DNA from 3 places in the Barrientosiimonas humi genome. Region 3 is predicted to be linked to each of the others. Evidence: riboswitches for the same ligand, from Rfam matches in the RefSeq annotation. Region 3 holds a riboswitch; each other region holds the start of a gene.

What was found. A riboswitch is a leader RNA that binds a small molecule or an ion and turns the genes downstream of it on or off. The one in region 3 is predicted to bind S-adenosylmethionine.
Region 1: it holds a riboswitch for S-adenosylmethionine, as region 3 does, so the genes downstream of both, FB554_RS12110 (transporter substrate-binding domain-containing protein) here and metX (homoserine O-acetyltransferase MetX) in region 3, are expected to answer to the same signal.
Region 2: it holds a riboswitch for S-adenosylmethionine, as region 3 does, so the genes downstream of both, FB554_RS01310 (MetQ/NlpA family ABC transporter substrate-binding protein) here and metX (homoserine O-acetyltransferase MetX) in region 3, are expected to answer to the same signal.

Annotation. Positions count from the first base shown of each region.
Region 1 covers NZ_VFOK01000001.1:2,577,276-2,582,447, reverse strand. Annotated here, with positions in the region: gene mfd (transcription-repair coupling factor) at 1-1,417, shown strand, start outside; SAM riboswitch class IV at 1,651-1,765, shown strand; gene FB554_RS12110 (transporter substrate-binding domain-containing protein) at 1,968-2,927, shown strand; gene ssuE (NADPH-dependent FMN reductase) at 2,957-4,018, shown strand; gene FB554_RS12100 (amino acid ABC transporter permease) at 4,064-5,068, shown strand; gene FB554_RS12095 (amino acid ABC transporter ATP-binding protein) at 5,065-5,172, shown strand, end outside.
Region 2 covers NZ_VFOK01000001.1:279,026-284,197, forward strand. Annotated here, with positions in the region: gene FB554_RS01300 (methionine ABC transporter permease) at 1-332, opposite strand, end outside; gene FB554_RS01305 (methionine ABC transporter ATP-binding protein) at 332-1,408, opposite strand; gene FB554_RS01310 (MetQ/NlpA family ABC transporter substrate-binding protein) at 1,405-2,376, opposite strand; SAM riboswitch class IV at 2,492-2,603, opposite strand; gene FB554_RS01315 (NADH-quinone oxidoreductase subunit A) at 2,697-3,071, shown strand; gene FB554_RS01320 (NADH-quinone oxidoreductase subunit B) at 3,128-3,655, shown strand; gene FB554_RS01325 (NADH-quinone oxidoreductase subunit C) at 3,652-4,176, shown strand; gene FB554_RS01330 (complex I subunit 1/NuoH family protein) at 4,182-5,138, shown strand.
Region 3 covers NZ_VFOK01000001.1:954,489-959,660, reverse strand. Annotated here, with positions in the region: gene FB554_RS04525 (transglutaminase TgpA family protein) at 1-109, shown strand, start outside; gene FB554_RS04520 (RNA polymerase sigma factor) at 306-1,781, opposite strand; gene FB554_RS04515 (universal stress protein) at 2,030-2,404, opposite strand; gene metX (homoserine O-acetyltransferase MetX) at 2,463-3,650, opposite strand; SAM riboswitch class IV at 3,689-3,797, opposite strand; gene FB554_RS04505 (DUF4192 domain-containing protein) at 3,826-5,154, opposite strand.

The DNA.
Region 1 (5,172 bases), 1.6 Mb from region 3:
CTCGCTGTCGCGCTTCCAGTCCGACAAGGAGGCGCGCGAGGTCATCGCGGGGCTGGCCGACGGGTCGGTCGACCTGGTGATCGGCACCCACCGGCTGCTGTCGAACGAGATCAGGTTCAAGGACCTCGGCCTGGTCGTGGTCGACGAGGAGCAGCGCTTCGGCGTCGAGCACAAGGAGCAGCTCAAGCAGCTGCGCACGGCCGTCGACGTGCTCGCCATGTCGGCCACGCCGATCCCGCGCACGCTCGAGATGGCGGTCACCGGCATCCGCGAGATGTCTACTCTCGCAACGCCGCCCGAGGAGCGGCACCCGGTCCTGACCTTCGTCGGCGGGTACGACGAGAAGCAGATCACCGCGGCGATCCGGCGTGAGCTGATGCGCGAGGGACAGGTCTTCTTCGTGCACAACAAGGTGCAGTCGATCGAGAAGGCCGCGGCCCGGCTGCGCGAGCTGGTGCCCGAGGCCCGCATCACCACAGCGCACGGGAAGATGAGCGAGCAGCGGCTCGAGGAGGTCGTCGTCGACTTCTGGGAGCGCCGCTCCGACGTGCTGGTCTGCACCACGATCGTCGAGACCGGCCTGGACATCTCCAACGCCAACACCCTCATCGTCGAGCGCTCCGACGTGCTCGGCCTCTCCCAGCTGCACCAGCTGCGGGGACGCGTCGGGCGCGGCCGCGAGCGGGCGTACGCCTATTTCCTGTTCCCGCCCGACAAGCCGCTCACCGAGACCGCGCACGACCGGCTCGAGACGATCGCCAGCCACACCGACCTCGGCGCGGGCATGCAGGTCGCGATGAAGGACCTGGAGATCCGCGGCGCGGGCAACCTGCTCGGCGGTGAGCAGTCCGGCCACATCGCCGGCGTCGGCTTCGACCTGTACGTCCGCATGGTCGGCGAGGCGGTCGCCGACTTCCGCTCCGACGGCACGGCCGAGAAGCCGCCGTCGGAGGTGAAGATCGAGCTGCCGGTCGACGCCCACCTGCCGCACGACTACGTGCCGGGGGAGCGGCTGCGGCTGGAGGCGTACAAGAAGCTCGCGACCGTCGAGGACGAGGCGGCGCTCGCCGCGATCGTGGAGGAGCTGGAGGACCGCTACGGCACGCCTCCGGAGCCGGCCCAGCACCTCATCGAGGTGGCGCGGCTGCGCACGGTGGCCCGCCGCGCCGGCATCAGCGACATCGCGGTGCAGGGCAAGAACGTGCGGTTCTCCCCGGTCGACCTGCGCGAGAGCCAGGCGCTGCGGCTGCAGCGGCTCTACAAGGGGACGGTCATCCGCGAGGCGATGCACCAGATCCTGGTGCCCGCCCCGCGCACCGCCGCCGTCGGCGGCCGCCCGCTGCGCGACACCGAGGTGCTGCAGTGGGCACGCCAGCTGATCGAGCAGGTGCTGCTCGACAGCGCCGCCGCAGCCTGACCCGCCCCCGCCCCCGCCCCGCCCCTCGGACCCCCGCAACTCCGCATGAAACCGGGTTACGTGCATTTGACCCCCATGCATTGAGGTCAAACGCACGTAACCCGGCTTCATGCCCGGGTGGGGGTGGGTCTCGTGGCCGGGTGGGGTCCTGTCCGGGTGGTGGGGCTCTCGACAGGCGAGACGACCGCGGGGCCTCCTTGTCGCCACGCAATGGATTCCATAATCTCTCGTTAGGTCTTGAGCGTCAGCGCGAAGCCCCGGCTCGCTGGCCAGCAACCCTCCGACGCGGTGGGGTGCTCCGGGTGACGACCTGGCTCGGTCGCAGCAGCGGCCGCGCAAGCGCGATCCAGGAGACTCACGGATGAACGGCAACCAGGCCCTCGTGCGCCGTCGCCACATCGATCTGCTGCAGGTGGCAAGCGACCTCTGTCGCTGACAGGTAGACCCCGAAAGTCCCTGTCCTGCAAGGGGATCCGCCGACAGGTCGGCGATCCCGCACCGGCTGCCGCGAGCGTACGCCCGCCCGCCGGTCCGTCCGAAGGAACCCTCCGTGACGTCCAACCCTTCTCTCGACCGCCGCACCCTGCTCGCCGGCGGCCTGACCCTGCTCGCCGGGGGCGCCCTCGCCGGGTGCGCCGACCCCGGCAACGCCGCGACCCGCGCGGCGGGCTCCAGCAGCGGCGCGCAGCGCGTGACCGGCGCGAAGAACGCGGCGGCGGCCGCCCGGCTCCCGGCCGCCGTGCGCGAGCGCGGCAGCATCGTCATCGGCAACGCCGCGGGCGGTGGCGGCACCCCGCCGCTGGCCTTCCTCGCCGAGGACAACACGACACCGACCGGGGTCGAGGTCGACCTCGCGCGGCTGCTCGCCGAGATCCTCGGCCTGCGCGTCGAGCAGCCGGTCACCTCCTGGGAGAACCTCTTCCTCAAGGTCGACGCCGGCACCTTCGACGCGGTGCTGTCCAACGTCACCGTGACCGAGGAGCGCAAGGCCAAGTACGACTTCGCCACCTATCGCAAGGACGACATCTCGGTCGAGGCCAAGAAGGGCGCCACCTGGCGGGTGCGGTCGGGGGCCGACATCGCGGGGCGCACGCTCGCCGTCGGGTCCGGCACGAACCAGGAGAAGATCCTGGTCGACTGGAACGCCGCCAACGTCAAGGCGGGGCGGCCCCGGGCGACGATCCGCTACTACCAGAACCCGGCTGATCGCTATCTCGCGCTGCAGTCGGGCCAGATCGACGCCTACGTCGGGCCGAGCCCCAACGTGCGCTACCACATCGACACCGCGAAGCAGACGGTCGAGATCGGCCGCTTCTCCGGCGGCGGGTCGCGGCAGGGACTCATCGGCGTGCTGAGCAAGAAGGGGTCGGGTCTCGCGCCCGCCTTCGCCGCCGCGGTCGACGCAGCGATCGCCGACGGCAGCTATCGCGCCGTGCTCGACCGCTGGGGCGTGCAGGCCGACGCCGTGCCGCGCTCCCTGGTCAACCCGCCCGGTCTGCCCAAGTCCTGAATCGCCTTCGGAACAAAGGGAATCCGCACATGGCACTCATCGCCACGATCACCGGCAGCCCGACCGCACCGTCGCGCACCGACGCCGTCGTCGACCACGTCGCCCGGCGCGCCGCGGTGCGTGGCCACCAGGTGCAGGCCATCGCCCTGCGTGACCTCCCGGCCGAGCCGCTGCTGCGCGCCGACCCCACGGCGCCGGCGGTGGCCGACGCGGTCGCCGCGATCGAGCGGGCCGACGCCGTCATCGTCGGCACGCCCGTCTACCGCGCGTCGTTCTCCGGTCTCCTCAAGGCGTTCCTCGACCTGCTGCCGCGGGACGCGCTGTCCGGCAAGGCGGTCCTGCCGCTGGTCACCGGGGGCAGCCTGGCGCACGCCCTGGTCGGTGACTACGCGCTGGCGCCGGTCCTGCGGTCGCTGCAGCCGGCGTACGTCGGGGGCGGGCGGTTCGTCCTCGCCGAGCAGGTGCGCCTGCACGAGGGCGGCGGAGCCGTGCTCGCCCCTGAGGTGCTCGCCGCCCTGGGCGCCGTCGCCTCGGCGTTCGTCGCCCGCCTCGAGGGGCGGCCGGCGGAGGCTGCTGCCCCCGCGACCGACCGGCCGGCCGAGGTGACCGCGCGCGTCGTGCCCGTCGACGACCCCGTGCTGCGCCCGCTGCTGGAGGAGCTGCAGGTGGAGTACGGCACCCGCTACGCCCGCGACAGCGTCAACGAGCGCCTGGTCGAGGTGCCGGTGACCGACTTCGACGCCCCGCACGGTGCGTTCGTCGTGCTGGAGCGCGCCGGCGTGGTGGTCGCGGGCGGTGCGATCCGCCGGCGCGAACCGGGCGTCGCCGAGGTCAAGCGGATGTGGACCGCCCACCACGCCCGCCGGCAAGGCCTCGGTCGTCGTGTCCTGCAGGAGCTGGAGGAGCAGGCCCGGCGCCTCGGGTACCACCGCATCTTCCTCACCACCGGGCCCCGCCAGCCCGAGGCGCGGGGGCTCTACCTCGCCGCCGGCTACGCCCCCCAGTTCGACCTGCACGCCGACCCCGAGGAGCTCGGCCACCTCGCCTTCGAGAAGCCCCTCGTCACCTCGGTGCAGACCCTCGCCAGCTGAGTCGGTCCCCGCCGCTCTCAGCCGAATCCCGTTGAAGGAGAACCCATGTCAACCTCGTCCACCTTGCGCGCAGGCCCCGCGCGCGACGCCGCGGCCGCCCCGCCGCCGCGTGCCGAGGCGCCGGCGAGCAGCTCGTCCCTGACCGTCGTCCCGCGCCGCAACCCGTGGCGCTGGGTGGCCACCGCCGTGGTGGCCGTGCTGCTCGCGCAGCTGGTGAACGGCCTCGTGACCAACCCCGCGTGGGAGTGGGGCACGGTCGGGTCCTACCTGTTCTCCCGGACGGTCATCAACGCGCTGGGCATCACCATCTGGCTGACCGTGCTCGGCACCGTCCTCGGGTTCGCCCTCGGCGTCGTGCTCGCCGCGATGCGCCTGTCGGGCAGCCCGGTGCTGCGCGGCGCCGCCTGGACCTATGTCTGGGTCTTCCGGTCGGTCCCCCTCATCGTCCAGCTGCTGTTCTGGTTCAACATCGCCTACCTCTACCCGCGCCTGGGCTTCGGCGTCCCGTTCGGCCCCGAGCTGGTCACCATCGACTCCAGCACCGCCATCGGGGCGATGGGCGCGGCCGTGCTCGGCCTGACCCTGCACCAGGCCGCCTACTCCGCCGAGATCGTCCGCGCAGGCATCGGCTCGGTCGACCAGGGGCAGCTGGAAGCGGCTGCGGCACTAGGGCTCTCGCGCCGTCGTCAGTTCTTCCGGATCGTCCTTCCGCAGGCGATGCGCTCGATCCTGCCCAACGCGACCAACGAGGTGATCAGCCTCTTCAAGGGCACCTCGATCGTGTCGGTGCTCGCGATCCCCGAGCTCTTCTACCAGGTGCAGGTGATCTACGGGCGCACCTCGCAGGTCGTGCCGCTGCTCATCGTCGCGACCATCTGGTACGTCGTCCTCACCACGGTGCTGTCCGTCGCGCAGTACTACCTCGAGCGCCGCTACGCCCGCGGCAGCTCCCGCGAGGCGCAGGCGCCGACGCCGCTGCAGCGCCTGCGCTCCCAGGCCGCCGAGTGGCGCGCCGGCGCCCAGACCGCACGGACGGGACAGATCCGATGACCGCCGAGACCACGACCACCACCGAGACCACCGATCCCCAGAACCGCCAGCCGCTCGTCGAGATCGACTCCGTCTCCAAGCGATTCGGGCCCCACCTGGTGCTG
Region 2 (5,172 bases), 680 kb from region 3:
ATGCGCGAGATCCCGAACGTCGCGGCCAGCGCCAGCGGGAACAGCACGGCGCGGGTGCCGACGGTCGTGCCCATCACCTGCAGGGTCAGCGGCCCCACGGCGGTGATGAAGATGATGAACGGGATCGGGCGCACGATGTTGACGATCACGTTGAGCACGGTGTGCAGCCCGCGGTGGGCGAGGATGCCGCCGGGCCGCGTGGTCACGAGCAGCACGCCGAGCGCGAGCCCGAGCGCCCCGCCGACGAGCACGGTCACGCCGACCATCAGCAGCGTCTGCAGCAGGGACTCCTGCAGCAGCGGCCCGAGCTGGGCCCAGTCGGTGCTCCCCATCAGGCCGACACCTCCTGCAGCGGTTCGCCCGCCTCGCCCGCCGTACGTCCGTGGTCACCGGCCTCCTCGACCGCACCGATGCCGCGCAGCTCGGCGACCATCCGCTCCACCGCGTCCGGCTCGCCGCGCAGGCTCAGGGTGAACGTCGCGAGCGACTCCTCCTTCATCGAGGTCAGGCCGCCGTGCACGATCTCCAGCTCGACGCCCTGCTCGCTGGCACGGCCGAGCACCGCGCCGAGGCTGCGGCCCGCGGCCACGGTGACGGTGACGATGCGCCCCCGGTGCCGCGCGCGCAGCTGCGCGAGGTCGTCGGCGTCGGGCACCGCGTCGAGCGTGGCGCCGACGAGGCGCCGGGTGGCCCCGGCCGTCGGGTTCGCGAAGATGTCGCGCACCGGGCCGAGCTCGGCCAGGCGCCCCGACTCCAGCACCGCCACCCGGTCGGCCAGGCTGCGCACGACCTCCATCTCGTGGGTGATCACGACGATGGTGATGCCGAGCTCCTCGTTGACGCGGCGCAGCAGCGCGAGCACCTCGCGCGTGGTGTCCGGGTCGAGCGCGCTGGTCGACTCGTCGGCCAGCAGGATCGGCGGGTTGGTGGCGAGCGCCCGGGCGATGCCCACGCGCTGCTTCTGCCCGCCGGACAGCTCCTCCGGATAGGCCCACGCGCGCTCGGTCAGCCCGACGAAGTGCAGCAGCTCGGTGATCCGCCGATAGATCTGCTCCGGCTTCCAGCCGGCGACCTCGAGCGGGTAGGCGACGTTGCCGTACACCGTGCGCGAGCGCAGCAGGTTGAACTGCTGGAACACCATGCCGATGTCGCTGCGCAGCGCGCGGATCTGCTTGGGGCGCAACGAGTTCAGCTGCTGGCCCTGCACGGTGACCGTGCCGCTGGTCGGCAGCTCCAGCCCGTTGATCAGCCGCACGAGCGTGCTCTTGCCGGCACCGGAGAAGCCGATGACGGCGAACACCTCACCCCGGCGTACGTCCAGGGTCACCTCGTCCAGCGCGGTCACCTGCGACCCGCCCCGCGAGAAGGTCTTGCCGACCCGGTCGAGGCTGATGATCGACTCGCTCATGACCCCGCCACGTCCTTCTCGAGCCGGGTCAGGATGCTGCCGAGCTGGTCGGCGGGGCGGTCGACGACGACCGACGTGCCCTTGGACTGCCGCTTCACCGCGGCGACGACCTCGGGGGAGTGGTAGAGCTGGGCGATCTTGCGGTAGGTCGGGTCGTCCTTGTCCTCGGCGCGGGCGACGACGACGTTGATGTAGGGCTCGGCCGCCTTGCTCTTCGGGTCGTCCTGGAACAGCGCCGACTTGGGGTCGAGGTTGCCGTCGAGCGCGAAGTTGTTGTTGACGACCGCACCGTCGACCGACGGCAGCGACGCGACGGTCTGCGCGGCGTCGACCGGCTGCACCGTGACCTTCGAGGCGGCACGGTCGATGTCGGCCGGGGTCGACAGCGCGTTGCCGCCGCCCTTGAGCCTCAGCAGCCCCGCCTGCTGCAGCACGAGCAGCGCCCGCGCCTGGTTGGTGGGGTCGTTGGGGATGGCGATCTTGCCGCCCTGCGGGATCTGGTTCAGCGCCGTGTGCTTCTTGGAGTACAGCGGCAGCGGCACGACCTGGGTCGACCCGATCGGGGTGAGGTCCTGGTTGTCGTTGCTGTTGTAGCTCGCGAGGAACTGCAGGTGCTGGAACAGGTTGAGGTCGGTCTGCCCCTGCGCCAGCGCGGGGTTGGGCTGGGTGTAGTCGGAGAACGACACGAGCTTGATCTCGATGCCGTTCTCGCGGGCCAGCCGCTGCAGCGGCGGCCACCACTCCGCACTCGCCTCGGTGGTGCCGATGGTGACCTCGCGCGGCTCGTCGGCCGAGGCGCTGCCGCCGTCGTCCGCGGTCGCGCGGCCCAGGCCGAACCCGGCCGCTAGCGCGACGACGAGGCCGCCGGCGGTGATCGCCGTGCGCACACCCCGCCCGCGCGACCCGGGGTACGGCGGCAGCGGCGGGATCTGGCCCGTCGCGTCCGCGCCGGAAGAGGGGGAAGACATGTCGGAGGCACTCCTCGAGAAACAGCACGCCAGGACCTTCTGCCGCGTCTCCTCCTCCGCACGGGCTCGCAGGCTCACCCGTCCGGCATCGTCGACCGCGGCACAATCGCCGGCGCGAATGTGCTTGTCCGACAGGGCTGTCGGACCGGGTCTCACCTGGAGCACCCCGCCACATCCGTGAGGGTTGCCGCCCAGCCAGCCAGGGCTTGTCGCTGGGTCTCTCGACCGCCGTCCACGTTATGCATCGCATAAGGAGAGGTCAAAACGAGCGGGGGTGACCTCCCTCACCGACCGGCAGCGGCTCGTTAGGCTCTGGTCCCGTGAAGGGTCCCCTCGTCGGCTATCTCGTCGTCGTCGTCGTCGCGCTCGCCGGAGTGCTGCTGTTCGGCGCGGCGATGCTGATGCGTCGGCTCCTGGCGCCGGTGTCGCAGACGCCGGCCCGGCTGACGACGTACGAGTCCGGCGTCGACCCGGTCGGTCAGGGCTGGTCCCAGTCGCAGGTGCGCTACCTCGGATTTGCTTTCCTCTACGTCGTTTTCGCGGTCGACGCGGTCTACCTCTTCCCGTGGGCGACGGTGCTGCGTGACGCCGACCTCGGGGTCGCGAGCCTGGTCGAGATGGGCATCTTCATCGGCGTGCTGGTCGTGGGGCTCGCGCACGCCGCGCGCCGCGGCCTGCTGAGGTGGACCCCGTGACCGTCGACCTGCCCACCCCGCGCGTCGGCCCGCTCCAGGCCGCCGCGCCCAAGCCGATGCGGCTGATCCTCAACTGGGGGCGGCGCTACTCGCTGTGGGTCTTCAACTTCGGGCTCGCCTGCTGCGCCATCGAGTTCATCGCCGGCAGCATGGCGCGGCACGACTTCATCCGGCTCGGCGTCATCCCGTTCGCCCCCGGCCCGCGCCAGGCCGACCTGATGGTCGTCTCCGGCACGGTCACCGACAAGATGGCGCCGGCCGTGCGCCGGCTCTACGACCAGATGCCCGAGCCGAAGTACGTCATCTCCTTCGGCGCCTGCTCCAACTCCGGCGGCCCCTACTGGGACTCCTACTGCGTCACCAAGGGCGTCGACCAGCTGATCCCGGTCGACGTCTACGTGCCCGGCTGCCCGCCCCGCCCCGAGGCGCTGCTGCACGGCATCCTCGTGCTGCAGCAGCAGATCGCCGAGGAGCGCCTGACCACCCGGTCGTACGCCGACCGGCGCCGCTTCGCCGGCGCGGTCACCCGCCCGCTCGTGCGCCGGGACCAGCCGGCCGAGCCGCCGCAGGGCGACCCGTCATGAGCCTGGACGCCGAGCGGCGGGACTGCCCGCCGCAGGAGTGGTACGCCCTCCACGAGCAGCTGCGCGCCGAGGGCTTCGCGTTCTTCGACTTCCTCACCGCCGTCGACGAGACCGACCGTGACGAGGGAGGTCTCGACGTCGTGAGCCACCTCTACGACGTCACGCCCGGCGCGCTGCGGTCGGTGCTGGTGCGCACCCGTGTGCCGGAGACCGAGCCGCTGCGCAGCCTCACGACGCTGTGGCGCGGCGCCGCCTGGCACGAGCGCGAGACGCACGAGATGTTCGGCCTGGAGTTCACCGACTTCGACGACGGCAGCCGGCTCGGCATCCGCCCGCTGCTGCTCCCCGAGGGCTTCGAGGGGCGGCCGCTGCGCAAGGACTTCGTGCTCGCCGCGCGCGTCTCCAAGCCGTGGCCGGGCGCGAAAGACCCTGGGGAGTCAGGCGATTCGCCCGCGCCCCGCCGCGGTCGCCGCAAGAACCTGCCGCCCGGCGTGCCCGACTCCTCGTGGGGGCCGCGGTGATGGAGATGACCTGGCTCGAGGCCGGCGTGCGCGCCGCGCTCGTGCTCGTGGCCTTCCTGGTGCTGCCGCTGCTCGTCGGCCAGACCGAGCACAAGGTGATGGCCCACATGCAGGGCCGCCTCGGCCCGATGCACGCCGGCGGGTTCCACGGCTGGGCCCAGCTGATCGCCGACGGCGTGAAGTTCACGCAGAAGGAGGACATCGTCCCGGCGGCCGCCGACCGATGGGTCTTCCGGGCCGCGCCCGCGGTGGCGCTGGTGGCGTACCTCCTCGCGATGGCCGTCGTGCCGTTCTCGCCGACCCTGGTCGGCGCCGACGTGCCCGCGAGCCTGCTGGTGCTGCTGGCCGTCTCGGGCATCGGCGCCCTCGGCACGCTGATGGCCGGCTGGGGCTCGGGCAACAAGTACGCCCTCGTCGGCGCGATGCGCTCGGCCGCCCAGCTCGTCAGCTACGAGCTGCCGCTGATCCTGGCCTGCGCCTCGTTCGCCCTCGCCGGCGGCACCCTCTCGCTCACCGGCATCGCGCACGCGTGGACGCCGTGGTGGCTGCTGTGGCAGGCACCGGCGGCCCTGGTGCTGCTGGTGGCGGCGACCGCCGAGCTGCAGCGCCCGCCGTTCGACATGCCCATCGCCGACTCCGAGGTCGTGATGGGCCCCTACACCGAGTTCACCGGGCTGCGCTTCGCGTTCTTCCTGCTCGCCGAGTACGCCGGGATCGTCGTGATGTCGCTGCTGGTCGCCGTGGTCTACCTCGGTGGCTGGACGGGCCCGTTCGACGGCGCGCTCGGCTGGCTGTGGACGCTGCTCAAGGGGTTCGCGGTCGCGCTGCTCATCATCTGGATGCGCGTGTCGTGGCCGCGGCTGCGCGAGGACCAGCTGCAGCGACTCGCCTGGTTGGGCCTGGTGCCGCTGGCCCTGGTGCAGCTGGCGATCACCGGCGTCGGCGTCGTCCTCACCGCGTGATGTCCGTTCTCGGAGCGGCTGCTAGGTCACGTCC
Region 3 (5,172 bases):
GGCGACGGGCCGGCGGGCCCTGGCCGAGGGCGTACGTCGGGTGGCGGGTGCCCCCGGCCGCGCGGCGCGCCGCGGCTACGACCGGCTCGCCCAGCGCCGCAGGGGGTAGCGCCGCCCGCACGCCCTCGCGGTCCACCGCCGAACCGTGCGCCCCACCGCACCCCCCGGCGGTCCACCGCCGAAGCGTGACCGGCCCGCGTGCCCGCACGCCCGCGCGGACCAGCCGAGACGAGACGAGCCCGGCCCGGACCCATCACGGGTCCGGGCCGGGCTCGGGCTCGGGCGGCGAGACGCCGCGGGAGCGCTCAGTCGAGGTAGTCGCGCAGCACCTGGGAGCGGCTCGGGTGGCGCAGCTTGCTCATCGTCTTGGACTCGATCTGGCGGATCCGCTCGCGGGTCACGCCGTAGACCTTGCCGATCTCGTCGAGCGTCTTCGGCTGGCCGTCGGTGAGGCCGAACCGCATCGAGACGACGCCGGCCTCGCGCTCGGACAGGGTGTCCAGCACCGAGTGCAGCTGCTCCTGCAGCAGCGTGAAGCTCACGGCGTCGGCCGGGACGACGGCCTCGGAGTCCTCGATGAGGTCACCGAACTCGCTGTCGCCGTCCTCGCCGAGCGGGGTGTGCAGGGAGATGGGCTCGCGGCCGTACTTCTGGACCTCGACGACCTTCTCGGGCGTCATGTCCAGCTCCTTGGCGAGCTCCTCGGGCGTGGGCTCGCGGCCGAGGTCCTGCAGCATCTGCCGCTGCACGCGGGCGAGCTTGTTGATGACCTCGACCATGTGCACCGGGATGCGGATGGTGCGGGCCTGGTCGGCCATCGCGCGGGTGATCGCCTGCCGGATCCACCAGGTGGCGTAGGTCGAGAACTTGTAGCCCTTGGTGTAGTCGAACTTCTCGACCGCGCGGATCAGACCGAGGTTGCCCTCCTGGATCAGGTCGAGGAAGAGCATGCCGCGGCCGGTGTAGCGCTTGGCCAGCGAGACGACCAGACGCAGGTTGGCCTCGAGCAGGTGGTTCTTGGCCTTCTTGCCGTCCTGGGCGATCCACCACAGCTCGCGCTTGAGCTTCATCTCGATCTTCTCGCCGGAGTTGAGCTTCTCCTCGGCGAACAGACCGGCCTCGATGCGCTTGGCGAGGTCGACCTCCTGCTCGGCGTTGAGCAGGGCGACCTTGCCGATCTGCTTGAGGTAGTCCTTGACCGGGTCGGTGGTGGCACCGGCGGTGACGACCTGCTGGGCGGGGGCGTCGTCGTCGTCGTCCTGGCGGATGACGAAGCCGCCGGCCTCGTCGGTGCTGCCCTCGGGGGCCGGCTGCGCGGGGGTCTCGCCCTCGGCGACCTCGACCTCCTCGACGACCTCGGTCGTCTCGGTGGCCTCGTCGGCCTTGGCCGGGGAGCTCTTGGCGGCCTTCTTGGCGGTGGTCTTGGCCGCGGCCGTCTTGCTCGTCGCGGCGGTCTTCTTGGCGGCGCTCTTGGGCGCGGCCGACTTCGCGGCGGTCTTGGTGGTCGCGGACTTCGCGGTGTCGGCCTTCTTGCCGTCGACCGGCTTCGCGGCGGACTTGGCGCTCTTGGCCGGGGTCGCCTTGGCGGTCTTGGACGCCGCACGCTTGGTGGTGCTCTTGGTCGTCGAGGCCGGGGCCTTGGCCGACACGGTGCGCTTGGTCGACGTCGCAGGCACGGCCCGTCGGCCGTCGCCGGCGTCGCTGTCGGCAGGGGGGTTCGACGCTGAAGTCACGAGCAACCTTCCGTCACGGGGCGGCGCCGTCTGGGCACCACGAGACACCGCCGGTCGGCGGCGCCCGAGTTGTTGGGGGTGGAGCGGGCCTCGCGGTCTGGGATCAATGTTCGCCTGATCGGGGACCTGATGAACGCTGATCTCCTGAACGCTCCACGACCATTATAAAACGACGCACGGGACGTTCTTTCCAACCGCCCACGCCGTGGCGTTGTTCCACCGTCTCCGGCGGCGGGTCGGGCGGCCCCCGAGCCCGACGTACGCCGGTGCCGGCTCGCCCCTCGGCGGCACCTCGGTCAGTCGGCGGCGTCGGCCTTGACCGCGAGCACCGGGCAGGCGGCGTCGAGCAGGATGCGCTGGGCGTTGGAGCCGAGGATCAGCTTGCCGACCGGGGTGCGCCGGCGCAGCCCGATGACGATGAGGTCGACGCCCTCCTTCTCGGAGACCGCGATGATGTCTTCGGCCGGGTCCTTCTTGTGCTCGATGGGGCGGCGCTCGACCTGCACGCCGGACTGCTCGGCCTCGGCGACGACGGCGTCGAGCTCGGACGACTGGCCGCCGCCGGAGTCCAGCACGATGAGCTGGGTGGACATCCGCCGCGCCTCGTCGACGGCGCGGGTCAGGGCGGCGCGCCCCTCGGCGGTCGGGACGAATCCCACGAGCACGGTCATCTCGAGCCTCCTGCGCTGCGGCGTCTCCGGGGCGTCGGCGCCACCGGTGCGGCTGACGCTACCCGACGCGGCGGTGGTGGCGGGAGGCCAATCGGGCGAGCTGGCCGGAGACGAGATCGGCGACCTGGTCGACCTCGACGAGGAACCCGTCGTGGCCGTGCGCCGACTCGATGACGGCGGCCGGACGGCGCCCGTGCGCGGCGGCCAGCTGCTGGGAGAGCTCCAGCGGGAAGAGCCGGTCGCTGTCGACCCCGGCCACCACGAGGTCGCCGGTGTAGCGGCGCAGCACCTTGGCGATGCCGCCGCGCCCGCGGCCGATGTCGTGGGTCGCCATCGCGCGGGTGAGCGTGACGTAGCTCCCGGCGTCGAACCGGGCGGACAGCTTGCGGGCGTGGTGGTCCAGGTAGCTCTCGACCGCGAACCGCCCGCCGCGCATCGGGTCCTCCCCCGGCTGCGGCGAGCGCCCGAAGCGCTCCTCGAGCTCCGGCGCGCTGCGGTAGGTCGTGTGGGCGATGCGGCGCGCGAGCCCGAGGCCCTGGTCGGGCGAGACGCCGCTGCGGTGGTAGTCGCCGCCCCGCCAGTCGGGGTCCTGCTCGATGGCCAGCGTCTGCGCCTGGCCCCAGGCGATCTGGTCGGCCGTCGCGGCGCCGCACGCGGCGACGACGGCGGCGGCGCGGGTGCGGTCGGGATAGGTCGCGACCCACTCGGCCGCGCGCATCCCGCCCATCGAGCCGCCGATGACCAGCGCCCAGGCGGGGATGCCGAGCAGGTCGGCGACCAGCGCCTCGACCCGGACCTGGTCGCGGATCGTGACCTCGGGGAACCGCGAGCCCCACGGCTGCCCGTCGGCGGCCTCGGTGGCGGGCCCGGTGGTGCCGCGGCAGCCGCCCAGCACGTTGGTGGCCACGACGAACCAGCGGTCGGTGTCGATGGCGGCGCCGGGTCCGACGAGCCCGGGCCACCAGCCAGCCGTCGGCTGCCCCGGACCGGGTGGGCCGACGACGTGGGTGTCGCCGGTGAGGGCGTGCTCGACCAGGACCGCGTTGCTGCCGTCGGGGGCGAGCGTGCCCCAGGTCTGGACCGCCACGACCACGTCGGGCAGCAGCCCCCCGGTCTCCAGCGGCACCGAACCCACGCGCAGCCCGAACGCGTCGGGGTTGGTGCCCGCACCGAGCGGGACCCAGCACTCCGGGCGGCGGCCGTAGGCCGGGCGCGTCAGCGGGCGGTGTCGGTCCTGCAGCGTCATCGGCCTCGCTCCCGGTCAGGGGGCTCGCACCTGTCGCTGCCCCGCGCTTGTCGACGGCGTCGCCGACCTTGTCCTCACCCGGGGCACCCCACCGCGGTGGAGGGTTGCCGCTCAGCCAGCCGGGGCTTGTCGCTGAGACTCTTGACGCGACCGACGCTAGCACCGGGCCGAGCGGTCAGACCGCCGCCTCTCGCGTCGTGGGACACAGGTCGAGCGGCCGCATCCCGTGGGTCACGACCTGCATCAGCAGCCTTGCCATGCGGTAGTCGGGGTCGGCCTCCAGGGCGCGGTCGAGCGCGACCAGCGCGAGCGCTCCCCCGCCGTGCGTCCAGCACCAGTACGCCAGCAGCGTGGCCGGAGCCGGCACCATCGGCTCCGGCGCGGAGCGCACCAGCTCGCGCAGCCGCTCGGTGACGCGGGTGACCTCGGCAGGGGTGAGCACCCGGTCGTCGAACGGCACGGCGCCCGCCCGGCGGATCGCCCGCGTGAGGTCGGGGAACAGGCCGGGCACCGTCATCGGCGTCATCGCCAGCCAGCCCATCAGGTGGTCGCGCAGGTTCCGCTCGCGCAGCGTCATCAGCACCGTGCCGAGGTCGCCGACGGGCAGGTCGCGCACCCTCGGCGCGTCGAGCGAGGGGTCGAGCACCCGGGCGAGCGCCGCGGGGTAGTCGCCCCAGACGTACGGGTTGGGGCAGGCGAGCCGTCTCGCCGCCTGCGCCGACCGCTCGAGCGCGTCGAGCAGCGCTTCCCCACCGGCGGGGCCGACGTGGTCGGGGTCGAGGTCGGGATCGTCGCGATCGTCGTCGGGCTCGCCCCACTCCGCCGCCCACGCGTCGTCCCAGTCGTCGCACAGGTCGTCGTCGGCCGTGGCCTCGGCCCAGTCGGCGAAGCGGTCGTCGAGGTCGTCGAGCTCGCCCTCCTCGTGCGGGCCGAGCACGCGGGTCTGGACCCACTGCGCGACCGCGCCCGGGCGCAGCGGAGCCGGGCGCAGCGAGCGCACCAGGTCCTCGCGCTCGGCCGCGGGCGTGCGCTCCCCCAGCACGTGGTCGGCGACGGCGGGGATGCGGTCGGCGGCGGGCACCGCCTGCCACACCTCGCGCGGGCAGCGGCCGCCGCACCGGCAGTCGTCGATGCACCACTGCGCGGGCCGGTCGCCCTCGGCGGGGCGCACCAGCACGACGTGGTTGACGGGGTTCGCCGCCCGCAGCGCCTCGGCCGCCTCGTCGGCGACGGCCGCGACATCGGGGGCGGCGGAGAACACCACGACGTCGTGCCAGGCGACACCGGCGCGCTGCATCATCTGCGTGACCTGGCGCAGCAGCTCCGCGCGCTGGTCGGGCGGGGCGACGATGTCGTACCTCGCGCTGGGGCCGTAACCGTCCGGCCCGCCGCCGAGCACGACGACGGACTCGCGGGGGTGGAAGCCCAGCAGGTAGGGGACGTAGGCGACGAGCTCGCCCAGCCCGTGCAAGACGTGTCGGGGTTCGGATCTGGTCTCGGTCATGCCCCCACGGTGCTGCGA